DNA from 4 places in the Alteromonas sp. ABH4_453 genome. Region 2 is predicted to be linked to each of the others. Evidence: predicted binding sites of a transcription regulator. Region 2 holds the regulator's gene; each other region holds the start of a gene.
What was found. Region 2 encodes MetJ, which represses methionine synthesis genes. Its sites were predicted from a motif close to TAGACGTCTAGACGTCTA; they were not measured.
Positions count from the first base shown of each region.

Region 1: the regulator MetJ is predicted to act here: its motif matches at 1,104-1,121, upstream of thrA (bifunctional aspartate kinase/homoserine dehydrogenase I).
Region 3: the regulator MetJ is predicted to act here: its motif matches at 1,093-1,110, upstream of metA (homoserine O-succinyltransferase MetA).
Region 4: the regulator MetJ is predicted to act here: its motif matches at 1,305-1,322, upstream of msrA (peptide-methionine (S)-S-oxide reductase MsrA).

Region 1 is NZ_JBSWXP010000001.1:535,283-537,487, reverse strand. It holds gene ACXAGV_RS02285 (excinuclease ABC subunit UvrA) at 1-918, shown strand, start outside; gene thrA (bifunctional aspartate kinase/homoserine dehydrogenase I) at 1,296-2,205, shown strand, end outside.
Region 2 is NZ_JBSWXP010000002.1:520,478-522,682, forward strand. It holds gene metF (methylenetetrahydrofolate reductase) at 1-639, opposite strand, end outside; gene metJ (met regulon transcriptional regulator MetJ) at 801-1,133, shown strand; gene ACXAGV_RS05720 (malic enzyme-like NAD(P)-binding protein) at 1,293-2,205, opposite strand, start outside.
Region 3 is NZ_JBSWXP010000006.1:96,587-98,791, forward strand. It holds gene ACXAGV_RS13055 (chemotaxis protein CheW) at 1-61, shown strand, start outside; gene ACXAGV_RS13060 (chemotaxis protein CheW) at 79-570, shown strand; gene ACXAGV_RS13065 (DUF2802 domain-containing protein) at 630-1,064, shown strand; gene metA (homoserine O-succinyltransferase MetA) at 1,175-2,113, shown strand; gene ACXAGV_RS13075 (homocysteine S-methyltransferase family protein) at 2,117-2,205, shown strand, end outside.
Region 4 is NZ_JBSWXP010000010.1:134,799-137,003, reverse strand. It holds gene ACXAGV_RS18280 (SDR family NAD(P)-dependent oxidoreductase) at 65-790, opposite strand; gene ACXAGV_RS18275 (thiol-disulfide oxidoreductase DCC family protein) at 780-1,175, opposite strand; gene msrA (peptide-methionine (S)-S-oxide reductase MsrA) at 1,400-1,945, shown strand; gene ACXAGV_RS18265 (hypothetical protein) at 2,047-2,205, opposite strand, start outside.

The DNA.
Region 1 (2,205 bases), on a different contig from region 2:
AAGCGAGCGAAAGAAGCGAAAGAGACGAGAAAAACGAAAGAACTGTTTACTGACGCCAATTCACTTCTTGCTCAAGACGCTTTTTCTCATGAAAGTGAGGCGCAGCAAGGCCGCATTGAAAGCGGGCTTGAAGCGTTAAGCCGTATAGTTGTGGTAGATCAATCTCCCATCGGCAGGACACCCCGTTCTACATTGGCGACCTATACCAGCATATTTGATCAAATCAGAAATTTATTTGCTTCAACCGAAGAAGCAAAATCCCGTGGATACGATGCGGGCCATTTTTCGTTTAACGTCACAAAAGGGCGATGCCCACATTGTGAAGGTTTGGGTGTGGTATCGGTAGAACTACTGTTTATGCCGAGTGTTTATTCCCCCTGTACCGTCTGTAACGGCCAGCGCTTTAACGATAACGTACTGGAAGTTGCTTACAACGAACATTCTATTGCTGATGTATTATCACTTACGGTTGAAGAAGCACTATCTGTATTTGATAGTAATCAAGTCATTACGCGAGGACTTCAAACCTTAATGAACGTAGGGCTTGGCTATCTAACCTTGGGGCAAAGTGCCACTGAGTTATCAGGCGGCGAGGCGCAGCGCATTAAATTAGCGTCGGAACTTAAACGTGCTCAAAATGCTAATACTCTATACGTCCTTGATGAACCTACAACCGGTTTACACCTTTCAGACACTTCGCTACTTATGCAGCATTTAACCAGCTTAGTTGAAGCAGGGAATACGGTAGTGATGGTTGAACATAATATGCAGGTGGCTGGGGCTTGCGATCACATTATAGATATGGGGCCAGGCGCTGGTGATGAGGGAGGAAAAATAGTTGCTGAAGGTAGCCCTGAGGACATTGCGAAGGTTCAACAAAGTGCAACAGCTCCATTTTTGAAGGCGAGTTTGGCCTAGAAAGCTTTCACTGAATGAGTGTGGTTTGAGTGAATCTAGAAATAAGTACCTCTTCAAAGCCACTTAAATACGAGTAAGCCGAATAAGAAACTGCTTAAACGCGCATTTGTACCTTAAAAAGAAATATTAATTAAGGAGTGTTTCACTTTTTGCAATACAGTGTGGTGAAAACTGCGGTTGACATATAGACGTCTATACGGCAAATTGCTTGTATGAAAAAGATTCTACTTACTCGCACCGCCATTATGTTAATTACCACCTTAAAAAGGGCGGTCGCTGACTAGTGCAAGTAAGCAAAAGACAACGAAAGCCCGCCTAACACAGAGCGGGCTTTTTTTTACACACGTTTTAGCATGCGTAACCTTAAGGAGCAGCATATGAAAGTCTTAAAGTTTGGGGGTTCTTCTCTAGCCGATGCACCGCGATACATGCGCGTTATGGAGATTAGCACGGCGACCCACCAAACCGACGGTGCTGCGGTTGTACTCTCTGCCCCAAAGGGGGTAACGAACGCGCTTTCACTACTTTGTGAACAAGCAGCCGCGGGTGAAGATTTCCAGCCATTATTCGATAAGTTGAACGACACGGTTACCGGCATTGCCAACGACCTGAACAATGAGTTCGACGGGTTTGAGCACGCAAGCGTGGTGGAATTTATTGCTGGTCACTTATCAGTATTAAAACAGCACCTTGAAGGCATAAAACTTCTCGGAGTTGCGCCAGACAACGTTGCTGCCGGTATTCTAAGTATTGGTGAGTACATCTCGGTGACGCTTTTTAGCGCTATGCTATCGGCTAAAGGCATTGCAAACCGCGTTATCGACCCAGTTAAATATGTACTTGCTGAGGGCGATTACCTAGACAGTATTGCCGACGTATCGCTAAGTAAAGCACGTTTTTCAGATATACCTACCGATGGCAGTGAGTTTCTTGTCATGCCTGGGTTTGTTGCTGCTAACGAAGCGGGCGAGAAAGTCACGCTTGGGCGTAACGGCTCAGACTATTCAGCGGCCATTTTAGCGGCGTGTATAGACGCAAATTGCTGTGAAATTTGGACAGACGTAGACGGTGTTTATAACGCTGACCCGAATCAAGTTGAAGGGGCAGTGTTGTTAGACAAGCTTACCTATCAAGAAGCGATGGAGCTGTCTTATTTCGGTGCCAAGGTACTTCATCCGAAAACTATCGGTCCTATTGCCCAACACCACATCCCTTGTTTGATCAGAAACACACTAAACCCAGCTGCGCCAGGTACGCTAATCAGCAATGAAAAAAGCGAGGTGTGGA
Region 2 (2,205 bases):
GGTTACCGGCAATATACCGGGAACAATGTCTAAGTCGACACCCGCTGCGGCTGCACGGTCTCTAAATCGAAGGTAAACACTCGTATCGAAAAAGAACTGGGTTATCGCTTCTGTAGCGCCAGCTTCTGCTTTGCGCTTAAGGTTTAGTAAATCAAACTGCGCATTTGGCGCTTCAGGGTGCTTCTCTGGATAGGCAGCAACAGAAATATCAAAATCGGCAACGTCTTTTAGCAAGGCAACAAGATCAGAGGCATACATCTCTGTTTTTTCTACTCCTGGCGGTAAATCGCCACGAAGCGCAACAATACGGCGGATACCTGAGTCCCAGTAGTCTTTTGCAATTTGCTTAAGCTCATCACGGCTAGCATCAACACAGGTCAAGTGAGGAACCGCCGCGACACCGGTTTGCTGCTGAATGCGTTTTACTACGTCGTGGGTTCTGTCACGCTCACCGCTATTCGCGCCGTAGGTTACCGACATGTAGCTTGGCTTTAGCGGCGCTAGACGTTCAACTGACTTCCACAGGGTCTGCTCCATGGTTTCCGTTTTAGGCGGAAAGAATTCAAAAGATACATCAATATCACGCAGTTCCGACAGGGACTGGTTTAATGCATCGATACCTTGTGCGTAAGAAACCATGGCTTTTTCTCTCAAAAATGTAATCTTATAGACGTTTAGACGTCTAAATTAAATAATATATGTCTAGACGTCAAGAGGTTTACACTGCTCAATTGACCTTTTCGTGAACTTGTTTAGAATTTCTCTTCATAATATAAAAAAGAGTAGACCGAGTTAGTACAATGGCAGAATGGAACGGTAAATATATTCACCCCTACGCAGAGCACGGGAAAAAGAGCGAGCAGGTAAAGAAAGTCACTGTCTCTATACCTATTAATGTGCTTAAAGCACTTACTGATGAGCGTACCCGCCGCCAAATCAATAATTTGCGTCACGCCACTAATTCGGAATTGCTGTGTGAAGCGTTTTTACACGCGTTTACCGGGCAACCTTTGCCCAACGATGATGACCTGCGCAAAGACAACCCTAACCGCGTACCGGCTGAAGCTAGGCGCATTATGGAAGAAATGGGCATTGACCCAAGCTTCGAAAACGATGTGTCAGAAGATGACTAAAATTTAGCATTTAAATAAAAAACGGCGCTGTATTGAAAGCTAAGCTTACGATACAGCGCCGTTTTTTATGTGTTATGTGCTCTTATTCTTCAAGCGCACTTTTCAGTAAATAATGGTTGAGCGCTAATACATCCATTTTTAGCCTTGTGCGCTAGAGCTTTATTCTTCTGGGCTTTCAGGCACTCGTGCAACGCCCGACTCAATAGCCGCCTTAGATACGGCGGTAGCAATACGCTCGCACAAACGCGGGTCCATAGGTTTAGGAATAATGTACTCCTTACCAAATGTCAGACTAGTACTCTTACTGGCAGCTAGTACTTCTTCTGGTACAGGCTCCTTCGTGATAGCACGAAGGGCTTCTACTGCCGCTACTTTCATTTCATCGTTAATGGCCGTTGCACGAACATCGAGTGCTCCACGGAAAATAAACGGGAAACACAGTACGTTGTTAACTTGGTTAGGGTAGTCCGAACGTCCGGTAGCCATAATAAGATCTTTACGTACTTCGTGAGCAAGTTCAGGCTTTATCTCAGGGTCAGGGTTAGAACATGCAAATACAATTGGGTTTTCAGCCATCAAGGCCAGTGTTTCTGGTGGTAAAACATCCGGTCCTGACACACCAACAAAAATATCCGCGCCTTCCATTACATCTTCAAGCGTACGTTTGTCAGTATTGTTAGCAAATAGCTTTTTGTGCTCAGTTAAGTCTTCGCGACGAGTATGGATAACGCCTTTTCTGTCTAGCATATAAATACGCTCACGCTGAGCACCACACTTTATAAGCAGTTCCATACAAGCGACCGCTGCTGCACCGGCACCCATACATACAATTTTAGCGCTCTCTATGCTTTTACCCTGAATTTCCAGAGCATTAAGCATGCCTGCTGCAGTTACAATAGCGGTACCGTGCTGATCATCATGAAATACCGGAATTTTACAGCGTTTAATTAGCTCTTGTTCAATCTCAAAGCATTCAGGTGCTTTAATGTCTTCTAAGTTAATGCCGCCAAATGTGTCAGCGATATTCGCTACCGTATTAATAAACTCTTCGGTCGTTCGATGCTTCACTTCA
Region 3 (2,205 bases), on a different contig from region 2:
CGTTGAAGAATTAATATCTATGCTTAACAAAGGCTTAGGCAGTAACGACCAGACGCCATAGTATTGGGAGCCAGGTTCATGAGCGACGAAAGAATGAATAATAATGCTACCGACAGCAACGACGAAGTCCTTCAATGGGTGACGTATCGCTTAGGTGAAGAAACTTACGGTATTAACGTAATGCAGGTACAAGAAGTCTTGCGTTATACCGAAATAGCCCCTGTACCCGGTGCACCAGACTATGTGCTTGGTATTATCAACTTGCGTGGTAACGTTGTAACGGTTATTGATACACGTGCTCGTTTCGGATTACCTCCAACAGAAATTACTGACAATACCCGTATCGTTATTATTGAGTCTGACGAGCAGGTGGTTGGTATTCTGGTGGATAGTGTAGCCGAAGTGGTGTACCTGAAATCTTCAGAAATTGACAGTGCGCCTAACGTTGGTACTGAAGAGAGTGCTAAGTTTATCCAAGGTGTAAGTAACCGCGACGGCGAACTGCTTATTCTTGTAGATCTTAATAAATTGTTAAGCGACGAAGAGTGGGATGAGCTTAGCAACATCTAAATAAATGAATAGGCGGTATTGACTATAATACTGCCTACATTTCCCCAAGGGTTATGTCCATGGATTGGCAGCTTGCTGCACCTACCTTATTAGAACTCATACTGTGTATTCTTGTAGTTATACTCATCGCCGCGATGGGTGTGCTGTATTCACACATTAAGCAGTTGCGTTCTGCATTAAGCGAAAGTCAGCAAGCCAACGCAGAGGCTATTGCCCGTGCAGAAGCGCTCGCTAAAAATGCAAACAATCAACAAACTGAGGCCCAAGCTCGTACATTGGTTATTACTCGCCACCTTCAAGAGCTAGAAGAGAAACAAACTGATATTGAAAACCAGCTTCGAGAACTAAAGCTTCAAGACCCTTCATTACGTTTATATCAGCGTGCTGCAGACTTAGTTAAGCAGGGGGCTAGTATTGACGAGATTATTGAAGCCTGCGATATTCCTCGCGCTGAAGCTGAAATGTTAGTAATGGTGCATAAGCAAAATAGCTAACGTTTTCCCACCAGGTAAAAAAAACGTTTAGACGTCTAGACGTAAAGATGTTGACATATCGCCAGTTATAGACACAATACAGATATTGTAATTTATCACTGGAGTCCTCTATGCCAATTCGTATTCCTGAGCAGTTACCCGCGCAGAACGTACTACAAGGTGAAAACATTTTTACCATGGACATGGACAGGGCTGCCAATCAGGATATTCGTCCTCTTGAAGTCGGCATTCTTAATTTAATGCCGAACAAGATAGAAACAGAAGTACAGTTACTTCGCCTGCTGTCGAATACGCCGCTACAAATAAACGTAGACTTGATTCGCATTGATAATCAAGCACCCAAAAATACTCCACAGTCACACATGGATGCCTTCTATCACGACTTTTCAGCAGTCGCGAACAAAAAATACGATGGGCTTATTGTAACCGGTGCGCCTCTTGCGCTTATCGATTATGAAGAGGTGAAGTACTGGGACACTATGACGACAATACTGGAGTGGGCGCAGCGACACGTTAACTCTACTCTGTATTTATGTTGGGCTGCCCATGCCGCCATGTATCACTTTTATGGTATTACACGTGAAATCAAAGATGAAAAGTTTTCTGGTGTCTTTAAACATCAAGTAAACGACCCTAACAATGAACTGTTAAGAGGCTTCGACCCAACTTTTCACGCTCCCCATTCTCGTTACGGGCATATTGATACTTCGCTGTACAACAGTGTTGATGGGCTGAGCGTTGTAGCGGAGTCTGACGATGTAGGCGCTTATATTGTAGCGTCAGAAGACAAGCGTATGGTGTTTGTAACGGGTCACCCAGAGTACGATCCAGATACGTTAAAAGACGAATATTTACGGGATATTGCCGCGGGACAAACGCCGTCAATGCCGAAAAACTATTTTCAAGGGGATGATCCAGCCAAGTCTCCTATTGTACAGTGGCGCTCGCACGGCAGCCTATTGTTTACAAACTGGCTGAATTATTATGTCTATCAGACCACGCCTTACGATTTAAGTCAGCTTGCTGAAAAGTCACAGCCAAAGAGGTAGCACGTGAGCCAAAGATCACATTCAAACGCGCAGGCAACGCTTACAGAAGCCGCTAATAAACGCATTCTAATTTTAGACGGTGCAATGGGCAC
Region 4 (2,205 bases), on a different contig from region 2:
CATGGTAACAGCAGTGAAATAAAAAGTCTTGATGTTGGACTTGCTGAAATGATGTTAGACCGTATCACCAAGTTACCACTTCGCCATTCCAGTCGATAAAATGACAGGCTTGGTCTCGATTAAGCGCCGAAAGGTGGTGAATGAGCTGTTTAGCGGTAAACTCAGGCGTGAACAGTTTCTTGGCGGCGACGTTCTTTTGAAAAGGCTTAGAAAGCCCCGTATCAACCGTCCCAGGGTGATAACAAACAAGCATCACGTCTTTCAATCTGCGCTTGTATTCTACCGACGCCGTTTTAACCAACATGTTGAGCGCCGCTTTCGACGCGCGGTAGCCGTACCACCCGCCAAGTCCATTATCTGAAATACTCCCTACTCTCGCGCTTAAGCAAACAAGGGTTGAGCCTTCTTTACTCATAATATTCACCAAATGCTTGAGCCACATTGCGGGAATAATGCTGTTAGTCGAAAAATAAGCCGCTAAGGCCTGCTCGCTGACATCTTCCAAACGTTTCTCAGGATGAATGCCATCGCTTTCGCGGTGTAGAAAGCCTGTTGTGATAACTACCGTAGTTAACACAACCTGCTGTTCAGCCAGCTGTTCAACAAATTCGCTAATGTGCCTATCGTCCTGTTCGGCCAGCTGATGATAGGTAACATCTCCAGAATGATTGGTGTCAGATAAAAGGGCGCGACTAACCGCGAACACCCTAGCACCTTCACTGCTATATTGCTCAATAAGCGCAGACGCAATACCGCCCGACGCGCCCACTATGAGTACGTTATTTTTCACTGGCTTCTCCTGGTATGCAGCGATCGCACTGGCGTTTTTTACCTGTTAACAGGTATGAAATGGTGTATCTATGCTTTGCGAATACATTGTAGAAAGCATCGGCCACATGACGAATAACAGGCCAGCGAAGCGGTGCATATAGCCAACCCATGCCCACGGCTTTCCATGCTTCATGAGTGACATCAAGGCCAGTTATCAACGTCCCGTCTTCACGAAGTCCGTGAATTCTTGCATTGAGTGCATGCCAATCCATGGTTGGATAACGGCTCGAAAAATCGGGGGCCTGAATATCTACCAGTGTTAATTTGTTGTGCTTGTCTCTTTTTCTTAAATGACGCATTTCAGCGATACACAACGGACAATACCCGTCATAGAAAATAATCACGACTGAATACCTCTGCCAAATTTTGAACACGTTTATACGCATTCTTACCAGTTGCAAACTGCTTGAAAGAAAGCAGTTAACCTCACATGTTAAAACCTTTCACTTAGCTCGCACATTATTCTTATTTAATATTCGTTTATACGATAAAAAAACACGCTTGGATGACTTGTGTTGTGACCTACCCGCACCCACACTACAGACAAAGATTAAGAGAGGTTTTTACTATGGCAAATATACAAGTCGCCACGTTGGCAGGCGGATGCTTTTGGTGTATCGAATCAGCGTTTAATAGCGTTGAAGGCGTGGAAAAAGCAATTTCTGGCTATGCTGGAGGCGAAAAGGCCGATCCAACCTATGAAGAGGTATGCAAAGGAAATACTGGCCATGCTGAAGTGGTACAAGTAACGTTTGATGCCGACAGCATTAGCTACCGAGAGATACTAGAAATTTTCTTTGCGCTGCATAACCCTACACAGCTTAACAGACAGGGCAATGATGTCGGCACACAGTATCGCAGCGCGGTTTTCTATCACGACGATACACAAAAAGCTGAAGCAGAAAAAATTATCGCAGAAATCACAGAAGAAGAGATTTGGCCCGTTCCCGTAGTGACTGAAATAGTAGCAGTAAATAACTACTACGACGCCGAAGACTACCACCAAGATTACTTCAAAAATAATCCACAAAACCAATATTGCTCTATGGTGGTGGCGCCTAAACTTGCGAAGTTCAAAAAAACCTTCGCTTCTCGACTTCGCAGCGACGCATAAATAAAACAGCGATATTAAGCGCGCTATCAATAGCGTTAGCCAACAATAAAAAGGGTTGCTTAAAAGCAACCCTTTTGTTTTTCAATCTATTCGTTTTCTTATTATTCAAACCAAACGCTGTTAATTTCTAGTGGAAATAATAAAGGCGCTAAGTCTTCATAACGCTTCTTATGCGCTTCACACGTCGCGTTTTTAAGGTAGTTTTTCTCCCAAGGATCGTTAATGATCCACAAGGTATTTTCAATGGTCACTAGTCCTTC